One region of the Leifsonia sp. EB41 genome, then DNA from elsewhere that is predicted to be linked to it. Evidence: predicted binding sites of a transcription regulator. Region 1 holds the regulator's gene; each other region holds the start of a gene.
The links. The regulator HrcA, encoded in region 1, represses chaperone genes, less so after heat shock. The targets are predictions, from matches to a motif close to TTNGCACTCGNNNNNNNCGAGTGCNAA.
Positions count from the first base shown of each region.

Region 1 (6,018 bases):
TCCCGAGAGCGGCGAGGAGGCCTTCCTGGTCGAGATGCGTGACGACGGGACCGTGTGGTTCGTGCTGCGCGCGTTCTCCCGGCCCTCCAACGCGTTCTACCGGCTGACCTCGCCCGTCTTGCGCGCCACGCAGAAGCGGTTCACCAAGCGGTACCTGCGCTCGCTGCTGCCTGCGCGGGCGGCCTGATGCCCGGCGCCCTCCCGCTCGGCGATCCGGCTCCCGCGGACGGCCTCCTCCCCGCGAGCACGGCCGCAGGCGCCGCCGAGCGCGACTTCGGCGTGTACCTGCACGTGCCGTTCTGCCGGGTGCGCTGCGGCTACTGCGACTTCAACACCTACACTGCGACCGAGCTGCGCGGCGTCGCCCAGTCCGACTACGCCGGCCACGCGATCCGGGAGGTCGGCTTCGCGCGGGAGGCGCTGGAGCGCAGCGGCGTCCCGGCCCGGGAGGTGTCCACCGTGTTCTTCGGCGGCGGCACGCCCACGCTGCTGCCGCCCGCCGACCTCGGCGCCATGCTCGGCGCGGTGCGCGACGCGTGGGGGATCGCGGACGGCGCGGAGGTGACCACGGAGGCCAACCCCGACTCGGTCGACGCCGACGACCTCCGGCGGCTGGCCGACGCCGGCTTCACGCGCGTGTCGTTCGGGATGCAGTCCGCGGTGCCGAGCGTGCTCGCCACGCTGGAGCGCACGCACGACCCGGAGCGCGTCCCGCTCGTCGTCCGGTGGGCGCGGGAGGCCGGCCTCCAGGTCAGCCTCGACCTGATCTACGGCACTCCGGGCGAGACTCTGGACGACTGGTCGCGGTCGCTGGAGGCCGCGCTGGCGTGCGAGCCCGACCACGTGTCGGCGTACGCGCTGATCGTGGAGCCCGGCACGAAGCTGGCGCGGCAGATCCACTCGGGCGCCGTCCAGGAGCCGGACGACGACCTGGAGGCCGACATGTACGAGCTCGCCGACGCGCGGCTCGGCGCGGCGGGCTACGGCTGGTATGAGGTCAGCAACTGGGCGAGCGACGACGCGCACCGCTCCCGGCACAACCTGGCCTACTGGCTCGGCCACGACTGGTGGGGTGTCGGGCCCGGCGCGCACAGCCACGTCGGCGGCGTGCGCTGGTGGAACGTGAAGCATCCCGCCGCGTACGCGCAGCGCGTGCTGGCGGCGGAGTCTCCCGCCGCCGGCCGCGAGACGCTGGACGCCGAGACCCGGCGGGTGGAGCGCGTGCTGCTGCTCACCCGCATCCGGGAGGGGCTGCGCACCGAGGAGCTGACCGGCGAAGGCCGCCGCGCCGTCGCCGGGCTGATCGCCGACGGCCTGGTGGACGCGAAAGCCGCCCTCGCCGGGTCGGTGGTGCTGACCCTGCGGGGGCGGCTGCTGGCGGACGCCGTCGTGCGACGGCTCCTCGCCGAGGAGTAGCGCTCTAGCTGAGGAACCGGATCGCGATCGGGTACGTGTAGAACGCGCCCTGGTTGGCCTTCACGGCGGCGATGATGCTGAAGACGATGTTCAGCACCCAGACGGCGAGGAAGATCAGCACGCCGATGCCGACGATGCTCAGGATGATGCCGACCACGTAGGCGATCGCGAGCGTGATCTGGAAGTTCAGCGCCGTCGCGGTGTGCGAGCGGATGAACGGGCCGCGGTCCTTGAGCACGAGGTAGCCGACGAGCGCGGGGATGAAGCTGAACAGGATGCCGCCGACGTGGATGAGCGTCGCCCACAGCTTCTCGTCGGCCGGGCTGAGCTGCGGCTGCTGACCTCCGTACGGCTGCTGCGGGGGCGGCGGCGGGGGCGGGGGCGTTGCGGACATGGTCGTGTTCTCCTCCGGTGAGTGGGAATGACGGGTCTCAGCCTAGGGGGCGGAGGGTGATCCTGAGAAGGAGCCGAGAGCCCTTTCCCGGGATCCGCCGCCCGTCCCGTCGCTGCGGCGCGCTACTTGATGAAGCGGAAGTTCAGCGGGTACCGGTACGTCCCACCGCTGTTCACGCGCACGAAACCGAGGATCGAGAACACCAGGTTGACGATGTACAGCACCCACGGGATGAGGAGGCTGAACAGCAGGTAGCCGATGCCGAAGGTGAACGTGCCGATGATCACACCGAGGATCTGGGAGACGACCCAGACCAGGATCCAGGTGATCTGCCAGTTCAGCGCCTCCTTGGCCTCCTGGTTGGTCAGCTGGCCCCTGTCCTTGAAGACGAGCCAGATGATGAGGGAGGGCAGGAACCACAGGATCCCGCCGAGGTGGGCGAACGACGCCCACTGCTTGTCCTGCGCCGGGTCGAGAGGAGCGGCGGCGGCGCTCGCGTACTCCTGGGGCGGCGGGACGGCGCCGGCGGGCTGGCCCGCGTAGGGCTGCTGAGGAGGCACCGCACCGGCGGGCTGGCCGGGTGCGGATCCGTAGGGCTGCTGCGGAGGAGGCTGCTGCCCGTACGGCTGTTGCGGAGGCTGTTCGCCCTGGCCGTCGGCCGGGGGCTGGTTCGGGTCTGACATGAGGAGAACCCTTTCGTGGGCGGCTGCGGGGGGCTTTCCTGAGCCGGTGCGCAAAGGGTACTGCTCGGGAGCCGCGCGGTAAATGATCCGTGTCGCGTCATGACCGCCCTCCGACGCCGACGCGATATGATTAGCACTCAGGTTCAGCGAGTGCCAGCGCGCTCGATGTTGTCCCGTGCTCGATGCTCGGGCGCCGAAGAGACGACAGGAGGCGGTTCGCGTGGTCTCGGAACGCAGTCTGGAAGTGCTCCGCGTCATCGTGCAGGACTACGTCGCCTCGCGGGAGCCGGTGGGCTCCAAGAGCATCGTGGAGCGGCACGCGTTCGGCGTTTCGGCGGCGACGATCCGCAACGACATGGCCCTCCTCGAGGAGGAGGAGCTGATCGTCGCCCCGCACACCTCCTCCGGCCGGGTGCCGACCGACAAGGGCTACCGGCTGTTCGTGGACCACCTCGCGGAGGCCCGTCCGCTGTCGGCGGCGCAGCGCACCGCGATCGAGGCGTTCCTCGGCCAGTCGGTCGACGTGGACGACGTGCTCTCGCGCACGGTCCGGCTGCTGTCGCAGCTCACCAACCAGGTCGCCCTCGTGCAGTACCCGTCGGTGGCGCGCTCGCGCATCCGGCACATCGAACTGGTGGCGCTCGGCTCCCGCCGGCTGCTGAGCGTGCTCATCACCGACTCCGGCGCGGTCGAGCAGCGCGTCATCGAGTTGCAGGAAGAGCTGGACGACGCCGAGATCGCCGAGATCCGCGGCGCGATCAACGGCGCGGCCGCCGGTCTCTCGCTCGCCGACGCGGCGGTGCGGCTGCGCGACCTCCCCGGCCACCTGACCGACCGCACGCGCGCGCTCGTGGCGCCGGTCGCGGGGGCACTCCTCGACCAGATCGCCGCCAACCGGCAGGACAAGCTGGTCATGGCGGGCGCCGCCAACCTGGCGCGCACCGAGACCGACTTCCCCGGGTCCATCACGCCGGTGCTGGAGGCCATCGAGGAGCAGGTCGTCCTGCTGCGGCTCTTCGACGAGATGGCGCTCGACCAGCACGGCGTCGCGGTCAGCATCGGCCGCGAGAACGCCGTCATCGGCCTGACCGAGACCTCGGTCATGTCGAGCGGCTACAGTTCGGGCTCCGACCTGGCCCGCGTGGGCCTGCTCGGCCCGCTCCGGATGGACTACTCGGGGAACATGGCGGCGGTCCGCGCCGTTGCACGTTACCTCTCCCGCCTTCTCGGCGACTGACCCAGACCTCACGAACTCCGACGCACCGAACAGAAGGAACAGCCTTACGTGGCCGACCACTACGAAGTCCTCGGCGTTGACCGCAACGCCACCCCCGACGAGATCAAGAAGGCGTACCGCCGGCTCGCGCGCGAGCTGCACCCGGACGTCAACCCGAGCTCCGAGGCGCAGGAGCGTTTCAAGCTCGTCACCCACGCCTACGACGTGCTGAGCGACCCGCAGCAGCGGCAGCAGTACGACCTGGGCGGATCCGGCAGCTTCGGCGGCGGGGGAGGAGCGGGCGACTTCGCCGGCTTCGGCGACATCTTCGAGACGTTCTTCGGCGGGGGAGGCGGCGCCACCCGCGGACCCCGCTCCCGGCGCGAGCGCGGCCAGGACGCCCTGCTGCGCGTGGAGGTCGACCTCGACGAGGTCGTGTTCGGGACGCACCGCGACCTGGACGTCGACACCGCCGTCGTCTGCGAGACCTGCGGCGGCTCCTGCTGCCAGCCCGGCACGGCGCCCGTCACCTGCGACATCTGCCACGGCACCGGCAGCATCCAGCGCTCGGTGCGCTCGCTGCTCGGCAACGTGATGACCTCCAGCCCGTGCGGGAGCTGCCGCGGCTACGGCACCGTCATCGCCACGCCGTGCGTCACCTGCCAGGGCCAGGGCCGCGTGCGCGCGCGCCGATCGGTGCCGGTGGACATCCCCGCCGGTGTCGACACGGGACTCCGGCTGCAGATGCCGGGATCGGGCGAGGCCGGTCCCGCCGGCGGCCCGAACGGCGACCTGTACCTGGAGATCAAGGTCAAGCACCACGACGTGTTCAGCCGAGACGGCGACGACCTGCTCTGCACGCTGGAGGTCTCGATGACCGACGCCATCCTCGGCACCACGGCGACCGTGAAGGCGCTGGACGGCGACATCCGCCTGGAGCTGAAGCCCGGCATCCAGAGCGCCGACATCGTCTCGGTGAAGGACCGCGGCATCACGCACCTGCGCGGCAGCGGCCGCGGCGACCTGCGGGTGGGCATCCAGGTGGTCACGCCGACGAAGCTCGACCACAAGGAGAAGGAGCTGATCAAGAAGTTCGCCGAGACGCACCACAACCCGGATCCGTCGCTCGCGCGCTTCCAGCAGGGCCTCTTCGCCAAGCTCCGCGACCGGTTCCTCAACCTCTGACGGGACGACGATGAGCTCCCTCTATCTGCGCGAAGACCTCGCCGATGTCGAGGTGGGCGCCCGGCTCACGCTGACGGGCCCGGAGGCCAAGCACGCCGCGACGGTCAACCGCACCCGTCCGGGCGAGAGCGTCCTCATCGGCAACGGCCGGGGCCTGGTCGCGTCGGGCGAGGTGCTGGTCGCGACCAGCGCGGAGCTGACTATCGACGTGGAGGCCGTGGAGCGCGTCCCGCGCGCCGAGCCGGCGATCACGCTCGTGCAGGCGCTGGCGAAGGGCGACCGCGACGAGCTCGCCGTCCAGGCGGCGACGGAGCTCGGAGTGGACGCGGTGGTGCCGTGGTCGGCCTCCCGGTCGGTGTCGCGCTGGGAGGGCGCCAAGGTGGCGAAGGGGCGCGACCGCTGGGCGGCGATCGTGCGCGAGGCGAGCAAGCAGTCGATCCGGGCGTGGACGCCGGAGGTCGGCGAGCTGGCCACGACGAAGCAGGTGGCGGCGCTGGCGGCGACGCACCGGGTGCTGGTGCTGGAGCCGGGCGCTGCGGACGCGCTGACGGCGATCCGCCCGGACGGGCGGCCGCTGGCGCTGGTGGTCGGGCCCGAGGGCGGGATCTCACCGCAGGAGCTGGAGGCGTTCCGCGCCGCGGGGGCGGAGGTGGTGCGGCTCGGGGACACGGTGCTGCGCACCTCCACGGCGGGGCCGGCGGCGCTGGCGGTGCTGAACGCGGCGCTGGGGCGCTGGTAGTCCACGACGGCCGCGCACCTGGCGAATAGGATGGACCACATGGAGACAGGGGAGCGCTCGATCTTCTCGCGCATCATCGCGGGGGAGATCCCGGCCGACGTCGTGTACGACAGCGAACGCATCATCGCGTTCCGCGACATCGCGCCCAAGGCGCCGGTGCACCTGCTGGTCGTGCCCAAGACCGAGCGGTACCGCGACGTCGTGGAGCTGGCCGCGGGCGACCCTGCGCTGCTCGCGGAGCTGGTGGCGACCTCCAAGCTGCTCGCCGACGAGCACGCGGACGGCGACTTCCGCCTGATCTTCAACACCGGCGCCGGCGCGGGACAGACCGTGTTCCACGTCCACGCGCACATTCTGGGCTCGCCTTCCGGCGGGCTCGAGGAAG
Region 1 is NZ_JBGCCJ010000001.1:271,579-277,596, reverse strand. Features, by position in the region: gene ABH923_RS01380 (DUF1990 family protein) at 1-187, shown strand, start outside; gene hemW (radical SAM family heme chaperone HemW) at 187-1,416, shown strand; gene ABH923_RS01370 (DUF4870 domain-containing protein) at 1,421-1,810, opposite strand; gene ABH923_RS01365 (DUF4870 domain-containing protein) at 1,933-2,493, opposite strand; gene hrcA (heat-inducible transcriptional repressor HrcA) at 2,714-3,730, shown strand; gene dnaJ (molecular chaperone DnaJ) at 3,779-4,894, shown strand; gene ABH923_RS01350 (16S rRNA (uracil(1498)-N(3))-methyltransferase) at 4,905-5,633, shown strand; gene ABH923_RS01345 (histidine triad nucleotide-binding protein) at 5,673-6,018, shown strand, end outside.

Region 2 (6,018 bases), 1.1 Mb from region 1:
CGGGGCCCACGGGTACTATCTGGTCGCCGTCGGGCTGGACGACCCGGACCGCATCGACGGCTACGCAGGCCTGCTCGCGCCGCGCGGTGCGGGCGAGGGCGACATCCAGACCATCGCCGTGGCGCCGCACGCGCGGCGGCACGGCCTCGGGCGCGCCCTCATGCACGCGCTCATCGGGGAGGCGCGCAACCGCGGAGCCCGCGAGGTGTTCCTGGAGGTGCGCGCCGACAACCCCGGCGCGCAGACCCTCTACCGCACGCTCGGCTTCGAGGAGATCGGCGTGCGCCCGCGCTACTACCAGCCGGACGGGGTGGACGCGATCGTCATGCGCCTGACCGTCCCGACCCCGGAGACCACGATCGCATGAACGACGCTCAGCACGCATCGCACGGCGACGGGCCGCTCGTGCTCGGCATCGAGACCTCCTGCGACGAGACCGGCGTGGGCATCGTGCGCGGCACGACGCTGCTCTCCAACACGATCGCCTCCTCGATGGAGGAGCACGCCAGGTACGGCGGCGTCGTCCCGGAGGTCGCGGCCCGCGCCCACCTGGAGGCGCTCACCCCGACGCTCCACACCGCGGTGGCCGACGCCGGGATCGACCTCGCCGACATCGACGCCATCGCCGTGACGAGCGGCCCTGGACTGTCCGGCGCGCTCATGGTCGGCGTCGGCGCCGCGAAGGCGCTCGCGCTGTCGCTCGGCAAGCCGCTGTATGCCGTCAACCCACCTGGTCGGGCACGTCGGGGCGGACGTCCTCGACGCGGCAGGAGGCCCCGGCCACCCGGTCGAGGTGCCGACCGTCGCGCTGCTGGTCTCCGGCGGCCACACCTCGCTGCTGCTCGTGCGCGACCTGGTCTCCGACGTGGAGTTGCTGGGCGAGACGATCGACGACGCCGCGGGCGAGGCGTTCGACAAGGTGGCCCGCGTGCTCGGCCTCCCGTACCCGGGCGGACCGCAGATCGACCGCGTCGCCGCCGACGGCGACCCGCGCGCGATCCGGTTCCCGCGCGGGCTGACCAAGCCGAAGGACCTGGAGCGGCACCGCTACGACTTCTCCTTCTCCGGCCTCAAGACGGCGGTCGCCCGCTGGGTCGAGCAGCGCCAGGACGCCGGCGAGGAGGTGCCCGTCGCCGATGTGGCCGCGTCGTTCCGGGAGGCGGTGGCGGACGTGCTGATCACCAAGGCGATCGCCGCGTGCCTCGACCATGGCGTGCCGCGCCTGCTGCTCGGCGGCGGCGTCGTCGCGAACGCGCGCGTGCGCCAGCTCGCGGTGCAGCGGGCGGCCGAGGCGGGCGTGGCCCTGCGGATCCCGGCCCTCTCGCTGTGCACCGACAACGGCGCGATGATCGCGGCGCTCGGCGCGCAGCTCATCATGGCCGGGCGCGCGCCGAGCCGGCTGGACTTCGGCGCGGACTCCACCCTTCCGGTCACGGAGATTCAGGTCGCGGAGGTCTGAGCCGCCCGGAGATTTGCATGCGTTGACACGCTGCGCCCCCCACTGAGACGATGGATTCAGTACAGAAATTTCTCAGGAACTCACCAGAGAAGGAGATGGGCAGCATGTCCGATCCGAACACCCCGTCCGGCGCCCCGGAGCCCGAAGGGACGGACGGCAGCACGCCGGCCCAGCCGGTTTCGCCGTCCTCCGACATCCCGCCTGCGGCGGCGCCCGACGGCGTCCCGCCGACGCCCCCGGTGGCGCCTCCTGCGCCGCCCGCTCCGCCGGTCGCGCCCGGGTACGGCGCGCCGCAGCAGCCGTACGGGCAGCAGCCGCAGCAGCCGTACGGGCAGCAGCCGCAGCAGCCGTACGGCCAGCAGCCATACGGGCAGCAGCCGCAGCAGCCGTACGGCCAGCAGCCCTACGGTCAACAGCAGCCGTACGGCCAGCAGCCCGGCCAGCCCGGCCAGCCCGGTTACGGTCAGCCTGCCTACGGCCAGCCCGCGCCCGGCTACACGCAGCCCTACGCGACGGCGCCCGCGACCAAGTCGCCGATCCTCAGCATCCTGTCGCTCGTCGGCGGCATCCTGGGCATCGTCCTGAACCTCGCGTTCGGGATCGGCGCCCTTTTCGGCGTCGCTGCCATCGTCCTCGGTTTCATCGGCCGCACCAAGGAGCCGCAGGCCAAGGGCTTCTGGCTCACCGGGATCATCCTCGGATTCGTCTCGGTCGCCATCGCGATCATCTTCTGGATCTTCTGGGGGATCCTCGTGGCGAACCTGTCGAACACGTACCGGTACTGACCGGTCGCGCGGTCAGAGGCGCTCGGCGAGCAACGCCGTGTGACGTCCCGCGACCCTGGTCAGGATCAGGGTCGCGGGACGGTCGCCGGACAGCTTGAGACGCGTCCGGAGCGCGGCCGGGTCGACGTCCACGCCGCGCTTCTTGATCTCCAGCGTGCCGATCCCGCGCGCCCGCAGCGCCTTCTTGAGGTCCTTCTCGGCGAACGGCAGGGTCTCCAGGATGCGGAAGCCCGCCGCGAACGGCGTCGGCACGGGCTCGTCGGCCGTGATGTAGGCGATGCCGTCGCCGAGCATCCGGCCGTCGAGCCGCCGGGCCAGGTCCCCGATCAGGCGTGCGCGGATGACCGCGCCGTCCGGCTCGTAGAGGTACTCGCCCAGCTCGCCGGTCTCGGCGTCCTCGCTGTCGGCCTCCGCCGTCAGCTCGTTCGCCTCGTCGCCGCGCAGCACCAGGGCGGCGCGGCGGATGCCCGTGCGGGCGAGCGCGCCGAACCACAGCCCGAGCTCCACGACCTGCCCGTCGGCGGACACCCACTGGGCCTCCGCGGTCGACGGGATGAGGTCGCGGTCGAAGCCGGGGCCGAGCTTGAGCCCGACCGAACGGCCGGTCGCGAGCTCGTAGGCGAAGCCGAGCGACGGCGTGTAGTCGTCGGGATCGGTCAGCCGGTCGGTGTCGGTGTGGCCGGGCGTGCGGCGGGCAGGATCGAGGAAGACGCCGTCGATCGCGCGGAGGCTCACGTCCTCCGCCCGGCGGTGCTCGACCGTCGCCGAGGGGAAGGGGGCGAGGTTGAAGGCGGCGATCGCGGCGGTCACCTCGTCGGCCTCCACGGCCGTGACCTCCAGCTCCAGCGCCGCGAGGGCGAGCGCGTCGCCTCCGATGCCGCAGCCGAGGTCCGCGACGCGGGTCAGCCCGGCCGCCCGGAACCGGCCGGCGTGGCGCGCAGCGACCGACAGGCGCGTCGCCTGCTCCAGCCCCGCCTCGGTGAACAGCATCCGGGAGGCGAACTCGCCGAACTTGCCCACAGCCTTCTTGCGCAGCTTCGCCTGCGTCAGCACCGCCGCGACGAGCCCGGGGGAGTGGCCCTGCTTGCGCAGGTCGGTGACCATCGCGAGAACGTCCTTCTCGGACCGGTACGGGGGCAGCGAGTCGAGCAGTCGGAGGCCTTCGGGGCTCAGCAGCTCGACGAGTTCGGACCGGTCCATGTGCACCACGGTACCTTCTGGCACTCACGTTGCGGGACTGCTAACGCACCCCCTAGACTCGTGTTAGCACTCTCCGTGCGAGTTTGCTAACGCAAGCCGCGCAACGTATTGAGTTCGCAAAGACTGAGTTCACCAAAGAAAGAGGTCAACCGTGTCGGTCTCCATCAAGCCGCTCGAAGATCGCATCGTCATCAAGCAGGTCGAGGCTGAGCAGACCACTGCCTCCGGTCTGGTCATCCCCGACACCGCCAAGGAGAAGCCCCAGGAGGGCGAGGTCGTGGCCGTCGGACCGGGCCGCATCGACGACAACGGCAACCGCGTCCCGCTCGACGTCGCCGTCGGCGACAAGGTGATCTACTCCAAGTACGGGGGCACCGAGGTCAAGTTCGGCGGCGAGGACTACCTGGTCCTCTCGGCTCGCGACGTCCTCGCGGTCGTCGTCCGCTGACGCACCTCCTTTCGGCCGAGGCCCGGGCGCTGCTGCGCCCGGGCCTTCGTCGTCCCTCCGCGGGTGCTACGGCGCTGATCCGTGTCCCCGGTTCGGAGTAGTGTCGTGGGAGTGCCGCAGCCCCTCTCCGAACACCGCAGGTCCGGCCTGACCTACGCGATCTCCGCCTACGTCCTGTGGGGCATCCTCCCCATCTACTTCCTGGCTCTCGCGCCGGCCAGCGCCTGGGAGATCGTCGCCTGGCGGGTGCTCTTCTCGCTGGTGTTCTGCGCGATCGCGCTCACCGTCACGCGGACGTGGCGCACGTTCGGCGCCCTCCTGAAGGACCGCAGGGTCCTGTTCACGATGGGCCTCGCCGGAGCACTCATCTACGTCAACTGGCAGACGTACGTGCTGGCCACGGTCAGCGGTCACGTCGTAGAGGCCGCGCTCGGCTACTTCATCAACCCGATCGTGACCGTGTTCCTCGGCGTGATCGTCCAGCGCGAGCGGCTCCGCGTCGCCCAGTGGGTGGCGGTCGGCGTCAGCGTGATCGCCGTCGTCGTGCTCGCGATCGGCTACGGGCAGGTCCCGTGGATCGCGCTCATCCTGGCGTTCTCGTTCGGCTTCTACGGCCTCATCAAGAAGCGCGTCGGCGGCCGGGTCGACGCGGTCTCCGGGCTGACACTGGAGACGATGTGGCTGACGCCCGTCGCGATCGTGCAGCTCGTGGTCGTGAGCCTCACGGTCGGCCTGACGATCGGGAGCGACGGTCCGTGGCACACGGTGCTGCTCGTCGGCGCGGGCGTGATCACGGCCGTGCCGCTGCTGTTCTTCGCCGCGGCCTCCCGACGCCTGCCGCTGGTGTACATGGGATTCATCCAGTACTTCGCGCCGTTCATCCAGTTCATCGTCGGCGTCGCAGTGCTGAACGAGGCGATGCCGCCCGAGCGCTGGATCGGCTTCGCGATCGTCTGGCTGGCCCTCGCGATCCTCAGCGTGGACATGATCGTGGCGGCCCGCCAGGGGAAGAAGCAGGCCGAGCTGGATCTCGCGACGGTGGAGTGAGTTCGGCGCTCTGCTGCGGAATAACCGCCCAGCTTGTGCCGTTACGATGAATCATCCACAACTCGCGCGACCTTGATAGGGGTGAAATGGACCAGGCGGATCCGTTCGGATTCATCGGTTTGACCTACGACGACGTCATGCTCCTTCCCGGGCACACCGACGTCATCCCGAGCGAGGCGGACACCTCGACTCGCCTGACCAAGCGGATCAGCATGGCGACCCCGCTCCTCTCCAGCGCCATGGACACCGTGACCGAGTCGCGCATGGCCGTCGCCATGGCCCGGCACGGCGGCATCGGCATCATCCACCGCAACCTGTCCATCGAGGATCAGGCCACCAACGTCGACAAGGTGAAGCGGTCCGAGTCGGGCATGATCACCAACCCGGTGACCACCACCCCGGACGCCACCGTCGAGGAGGTCGACCTGCTCTGCGGGCAGTTCCGCGTCTCCGGCCTCCCGGTCGTAGAGGGCGACGGCAAGCTGGTCGGCATCATCACCAACCGCGACATGCGCTTCGTCTCCCCGTTCGAGCGGTCCACCACCCTCGTGCGCGACGTGATGACCCGCATGCCGCTCATCACCGCGCCGGTCGGAATCGACCCGGACTCCGCGGTCGCCATCTTCGCCGAGCACAAGATCGAGAAGCTCCCCCTCGTGGACGCCGACGGCCGGCTGCGCGGGCTCATCACCGTCAAGGACTTCGACAAGAGCGAGAAGTACCCGTTCGCCACCAAGGACGACGAAGGCCGCCTCCGCGTGGGCGCCGCGATCGGCTTCTTCGGCGACGCGTGGGACCGCGCGATGACCCTGGTCGACGCGGGCGTGGACGTCATCGTCGTGGACACCGCCAACGGCGACTCCGCCGGCGTGCTCGACATCATCCACCGTCTCAAGCACGAGCCGCGCGCCTCGCACGTCGACATCATCGGCGGCAACGTCGCGACCCGCTCCGGCGCACAGGCGCTCATCGACGCGGGAGCGGACGCCATCAAGGTCGGCGTCGGCCCGGGCTCCATCTGCACCACCCGCGTCGTCGCCGGTGTCGGTGTGCCGCAGGTGACCGCGGTCTACGAGGCC
Region 2 is NZ_JBGCCJ010000001.1:1,361,209-1,367,226, reverse strand. Features, by position in the region: gene rimI (ribosomal protein S18-alanine N-acetyltransferase) at 1-367, shown strand, start outside; partial or broken gene tsaD (tRNA (adenosine(37)-N6)-threonylcarbamoyltransferase complex transferase subunit TsaD) at 364-1,459, shown strand; gene ABH923_RS06670 (DUF4190 domain-containing protein) at 1,564-2,244, shown strand; gene ABH923_RS06665 (SAM-dependent methyltransferase) at 2,257-3,444, opposite strand; gene groES (co-chaperone GroES) at 3,596-3,892, shown strand; gene rarD (EamA family transporter RarD) at 4,004-4,939, shown strand; gene guaB (IMP dehydrogenase) at 5,026-6,018, shown strand, end outside.
Region 2: groES (co-chaperone GroES) is a predicted target of HrcA. The motif match lies at 3,462-3,488, and genes of this name have one in related genera.

Region 3 (6,018 bases), 920 kb from region 1:
CCGCCATGCTCCGCCTCCGCCCCGGTCGTGACGACGATAACAGCGAAGAGGGCGCCTCCCGCGAACGGGAGACGCCCTCTACTGCGTGTCGGACGGACTCAGAAGTCCATGCCGGCGCCCGGGTCGCCGGCCGGGGCCGGGTTCCGCTCGGGCTTGTCGGCGACGACGGCCTCGGTGGTGAGGAACAGGCCCGCGATGGACGCGGCGTTCTGCAGCGCCGAGCGGGTGACCTTCACCGGGTCGTTGATGCCGGAGGCCAGCATGTCGACGTACTCGCCGGTCGCGGCGTTGAGGCCGTGACCCACGGGGAGCTCGCGCACCTTGGCGACCACGACGCCGGCCTCGAGGCCCGCGTTGATGGCGATCTGCTTCAGCGGCGCCTCGATGGCGACGCGGACGATGTTCGCGCCGGTCGCCTCGTCGCCCGTGAGCGACAGCTTCTCGAAGGCGGTCTTGCCGGCCTGGATGAGAGCGACGCCACCACCGGCGACGATGCCCTCCTCGACGGCGGCCTTCGCGTTGCGGACGGCGTCCTCGATGCGGTGCTTGCGCTCCTTGAGCTCGACCTCGGTGGCCGCGCCCGCCTTGATGACGGCGACGCCGCCGGCGAGCTTCGCGAGGCGCTCCTGGAGCTTCTCACGGTCGTAGTCCGAGTCGGTGTTCTCGATCTCGCCACGGATCTGGGCCACGCGGCCGGCGATGGCGTCGGGGTCGCCCGCGCCCTCGACGATGGTGGTCTCGTCCTTGGTGATGACGACCTTGCGGGCCTGGCCGAGCAGGTCGAGGGTGACGTTCTCGAGCTTGAGGCCGACCTCCTCGGAGATGACCTGGCCGCCGGTGAGGATCGCGATGTCCTGCAGCATGGCCTTGCGGCGGTCGCCGAAGCCCGGGGCCTTGACGGCGACGGACTTGAAGATGCCGCGGATCTTGTTGACGATCAGGGTGGCCAGGGCCTCCCCGTCGACGTCCTCGGCGATGATGAGGAGCTGCTTGTTGGCCTGGATGACCTTGTCGACGATCGGGAGCAGGTCCTTGATCGAGGAGATCTTCTGGTTGGCGATGAGGATGTAGGTGTCCTCGAACACCGCCTCCTGGCGGTCCTGGTCGGTGACGAAGTACTGCGACAGGAAGCCCTTGTCGAAGCGCATGCCCTCGGTCAGCTCGAGCTCGGTGCCGAAGGTGTTCGACTCCTCGACGGTGACGACGCCCTCCTTGCCGACCTTGTCGATGGCCTCGGCGATGATCTCGCCGATGGTGGTGTCGCCGGCGGAGATGGACGCGGTGGCGGCGATCTCGGCCTTGGTCTCGACCTCCTTGGCGCTGGCGATGAGTTCCTCGGTGACGGCCGCGACGGCCTTCTCGATGCCGCGCTTCAGCGTGATGGGGTCGGCGCCGGCGGCCACGTTGCGGAGGCCCTCCTTGACGAGCGCCTGAGCGAGCACGGTGGCGGTGGTGGTGCCGTCGCCCGCGACGTCGTCGGTCTTCTTGGCGACCTCCTTGACCAGCTCAGCGCCGATCTTCTCGTACGGGTCGTCGAGCTCGATCTCCTTCGCGATGGAGACGCCGTCGTTCGTGATGGTGGGAGCGCCCCACTTCTTCTCGAGGACGACGTTGCGACCGCGCGGGCCCAGCGTCACCTTGACGGTGTCGGCCAGGATGTTGAGGCCGCGCTCGAGGCCGCGACGCGCTTCCTCGTCGAAAGCAATGATCTTTGCCATGTGTTTCTCGTCCCTCCCGGACGTCTGCGAAAGATTCGGTGTGTTAGCACTCGATCAGGCGGAGTGCTAAAGCGATTCTGGCACTCGCGCCAGTGGAGTGCAAGCGCGGTGGAGCTAGGGGCAGCGCGGAGCGATGCGCGACCCCAGCGCCGAGGGAGCCTGCGACCGAGGTTGCGCCAGGACGGCGGACACAGAAAAAGGAGCGCCGCCCCGAAGGGCGACGCTCCTCTTATATGGTCTTGCCGATCGCTGCGTACTACAGCGGACGCACCGACTCGGCCTGCGGGCCCTTGTTGCCCGAGCCGACCTCGAACTGCACCTGCTGGCCCTCTTCGAGAACCTTGTAGCCGTTCATGTCGATTGCGGAGTAATGAACGAAAACGTCCTGTCCCCCACCCTCGACGGTGATGAATCCGTAGCCCTTTTCAGCGTTGAACCACTTCACGGTCCCGTTCGCCATGCATTACTCCCATTGCTGTGTCGCTCGCGTGGTCCAGCGCCGCGCGTTGACTCCCGATCCTAATGCTTGCAATAGCCGTTTCCGCCAGTCTTTTGGCCAATCCGTTACCAAATCGGCCCAAAGTTAAACACGCGTGAAACAAAGGGATGAGCGCGCGTACACGCGCGGAACGACGCGGTGTCAGCCCTTGTAGTCGCTGCCGACGACCACGGTCAGGTCGGCGCCGCTGGCCGCGAAGTCCTGCGTGAGCGCGATGGTCGCGCCGGGGAGCGACTGCGCCGCTCCGAGCGCCGCCGCCTGGTTCTTGGGGTCGGAGTAGTACACGATCGTCTGCGTGAGGTCCTGCTTGTCGGCGTTCGCGACGGCGCCGACCTTCCAGCCCGCCTTCGTCAGGGTGTCGCCGACCTTGCCGCCGAGGCCGGAGGTCGCGGTGCCGTTCAGAACGTTCACCGTCAGCGACGGGTCGACGGTCGGGACGATCGTCGGCGTCGGCGTCGCCGTGGGCGTCGGGGTGCCGCTCGCGGAGTTCGGCGAGCCGTGGAAGGAGATGGAGCCGCTCACCAGTGAGAGGCCGAAGATGCCCGCTGCCACGAGGACGACGACGGCGAGCGCTGCCCAGCCGACCGCGATCCAGCCGCGGCCCTTCGGCCGGGGAGCCCGGTGCGCACCGACGCGCTGCAGACCGTCTGGGATGTCGTCGAACCGGTCTCTCGGGTACTTCTCTGCCATCTACAGGTGATTCCTCGCGGTGTCAGTCGCCGGACGGGAGTGTCCGGGATCGCCGTGCTGCCAGCCGGGTCTCGCGCAGCCGGAGCAGGCGCTTGACGAGCATGGGGTCGTGCTTGAGCGCCTCCGGTCGGTCGATCAGCGCTCCGAGGAGTTGATAGTACCGGGCGGCGGAGAGACCGAACTCCTCGCGGATGGCCTGCTCCTTGGCGCCGGCATGCCGCCACCACTGACGCTCGAACGCGAGGATGGCCGCCTCACGGTCGGTCAGGCCGGTCGCGTCCGGCGCAGGGATCCGGTGGTCCGCAGCCTCCGCCACGTGCACCGCCTCCCCTCACCGTCTTCGAGTCAGCCCTTCCCCGCGCTCGCGCCTCATCCTAGGGGCGCTGTCCTGTGCGTTACCCGTTTGCGCCCGGCACGTCGCAGGCCGAACAGGGAACAGCCGCACAGGCGCCGCCGTTTAGGCTGGGGACGGACGACGAAAGGAACGCACGATGAGCGCATCGCACGACGAGGCCGCGCAGGGCGCCGCAGCGCCCAACGGGTACGGGCTCGAGAAGACCGACGAGGAGTGGCGCCGCGAGCTCAGCCCGGAGCAGTACGCGGTGCTGCGCGAGGCGGGCACGGAGCGGCCGTGGACCGGCGAGCTGCTCGACGAGGGCCGCGCGGGCCTCTACACCTGCGCCGCGTGCGGAGCGGAGCTGTTCAAGTCGGGCACCAAGTTCGACAGCGGCTGCGGCTGGCCGAGCTTCTACGAGTCGATCCGGCCGGAGGCCGTGCAGCTCCTGGAGGACGACAGCCTGGGCATGGTCCGCACCGAGGTGCGCTGCGCGAACTGCGGCTCCCACCTGGGCCACGTGTTCCCCGACGGCTTCGGCACCCCGACCGGCGACCGCTACTGCATGAACTCGCTCTCGCTGAACTTCGCCCCAGAGGCCTGATGTCCGAGCTCGTCGAGCGGGTCGCCGCGCGCCGGTCGTACTCGCGCGTGACCTCCGCGGCGCCGACGCACGAGGAGCTGCTGCCGCTCGTGGCCGCCGCCGGCCGCGTCGCCGACCACTCGGCGCTGCATCCATGGCGGGTCATCGAGCTGCGCGGCGACGCGCGCATCCGGCTGGGCCGAGCGTTCGTGAAGGACGCCAAGGCGACCGGCGAGGAGGCCGAGAAACTGGCGGCCAAGCCGCTGCGCTCGTCGCTGCTGCTCGCGATCGTCGCGGTGCGCACGAAGAACGAGAAGGTGCCGGGCTGGGAGCAGGACGCCGTCGCCGCGGGCGTCGCGCACCTCCTGAGCCTGCTGCTCCACGACGCCGGCTGGGGCGTCATGTGGCGCACCGGCCACCACACCAGGTCGAAGGCCGTGCACCGGATGCACGACCTCGCCAAGAACGAGCGCCTGCTCGGCTGGCTGTACGTCGGCGGCGTACCGGACGACGGCAAGGAGGCCCACCGGACCTCCATCGACCCCGAGCGCTTCCTGACGACGCTCGACTGACGAACTGTCTGACAGGACATGCCGCGTCGCGCGCCTGCCGCGCGGCGTGTCCTGTCAGTTCGTTCGTGCGGGGCGGCGCCAGCGGATGCTGGCGACGGCGACGGCGACGAGGGCGAGCAGCGTTCCGGCGACGGTGGAGAACGCGACCGGCGCGGGCGAGCTTGGCGCGAACACGTCGAGCAGGAGCGCGGTCACGAGCTGACCGGCGACGGTCGCGAGACCGAGCAGCAGCACGCCCGTGATCCGGACGAGCAGCGCGGCGGCCGCGATGAACACGCAGCCGATCGCGCCGCCGAGGTAGAGCCACGGCTCGGTCGGCAGCGGCTTCGGGAGGCCGCGCAGACTCCAGTCGACGGCCATGATGACCAGGAGCACGGTCGTCCCGACCACGAAGTTGATGAAGGTCGCGGTCAGGGCGCTCTCGGCGACCACCCGCACCTGGCCGTTGACGGCCTGCTGCCAGCCGAGGCCCAGGCCCGAGATCAGCGGCAGCAGCATCAGCCAGATCGGCACGGAGCCGCCGAGCTGCGCGGACACCGCCCAGGTCACGGCGCCGAGGGCGATCAGGGCCCCTGCGAGCCGCGCCGGCGTGATCGGGCGGCGGCCTCCCGGGCCGAGGCCGATCCGGTCGAGGACCAGGCCGCTGACGGTCTGGCCGGCCACGACCGCCACCGTGAACAGCGCGACGCCGAGCACCGCTGCGGCGACGCCCTGCGACAGCACCAGGAAAGCGCCCGCGGCCCCGCCGACGACGTACCACCAGGGCAGCTCGCGGGTGCGCAGTGCGGCGGCCACCCGGCCGAAGCCGCGCCGCCCGGCGGGAGCGACGGCCATCGCGACGATGAGGATGACGAGCCCGGAGCCGAAGGAGATGACGGCGGCGGTGACCCCGTCGTCCAGCCGCTGCCCCAGCTCGCCGTTGATGCGCGACTGCAGGGCGACGCCCGCCCCGCAGACGATCGCGCAGACGAGCGCGAGCCAGAGGGGGAAGGAGCGGGAGGTCACTCCCCCAAGCCTAGGGGCGTGTGCGGATGCTCAGGGAGCGGGCGCGTCGCCGTCGGTGGGCGTCGGGTGCGGAAGCCAGGGGATGTTCTCCTCCGGCGCGACGTCCTTCTCGAAGTCGAGGTCGTAGTCGTCGCCCTGCTCCACGGCATCCGGCTTGTCGGCGTCGTCGGGCTGATCTGCGTCGCGTGGCTTGTCGGTCATTCCCTCACCGTACCCGGCGCCTCGTCGGCGAGGAAGGCGATCGGCGACTCGATGGCGTCGGCGATCTCGCGCAGGAACCGGGCAGCCACTCCGCCGTCCGTGACGCGGTGGTCGAAGACCAGGCTGAGCTGCACGATCCGGCGCGGGACGACGGCGCCCTCGACCACCCACGGGCGCTCGATGACCCGGCCGATGCCGAGGATGGCGACCTCCGGGTGGTTGATGATCGCGGCGCTGCCGTCGACCCCGAGACTCCCGTAGTTGTTCACGGTGAAGGTGGAGCCGGTCAGATCCGCGGGCGGCAGCACGCCGTCGCGCGCGGCGGCGGACAGGCGGCCGAGCTCGGCGTCAAGCTCGCGGACGCTCGAGCGGTCGGCGCGGCGGATCACCGGGACCAGCAGGCCGCGCGGGGTGTC
Region 3 is NZ_JBGCCJ010000001.1:1,189,878-1,195,895, forward strand. Features, by position in the region: gene ABH923_RS05790 (hypothetical protein) at 1-7, opposite strand, end outside; gene groL (chaperonin GroEL) at 99-1,718, opposite strand; gene ABH923_RS05800 (cold-shock protein) at 1,975-2,178, opposite strand; gene ABH923_RS05805 (LytR C-terminal domain-containing protein) at 2,359-2,907, opposite strand; gene ABH923_RS05810 (DUF3263 domain-containing protein) at 2,930-3,229, opposite strand; gene msrB (peptide-methionine (R)-S-oxide reductase MsrB) at 3,399-3,845, shown strand; gene ABH923_RS05820 (nitroreductase family protein) at 3,845-4,396, shown strand; gene ABH923_RS05825 (DMT family transporter) at 4,451-5,401, opposite strand; gene ABH923_RS05830 (hypothetical protein) at 5,432-5,602, opposite strand; gene ABH923_RS05835 (dihydrolipoamide acetyltransferase family protein) at 5,599-6,018, opposite strand, start outside.
Region 3: groL (chaperonin GroEL) is a predicted target of HrcA. The motif match lies at 1,762-1,788, and genes of this name have one in related genera.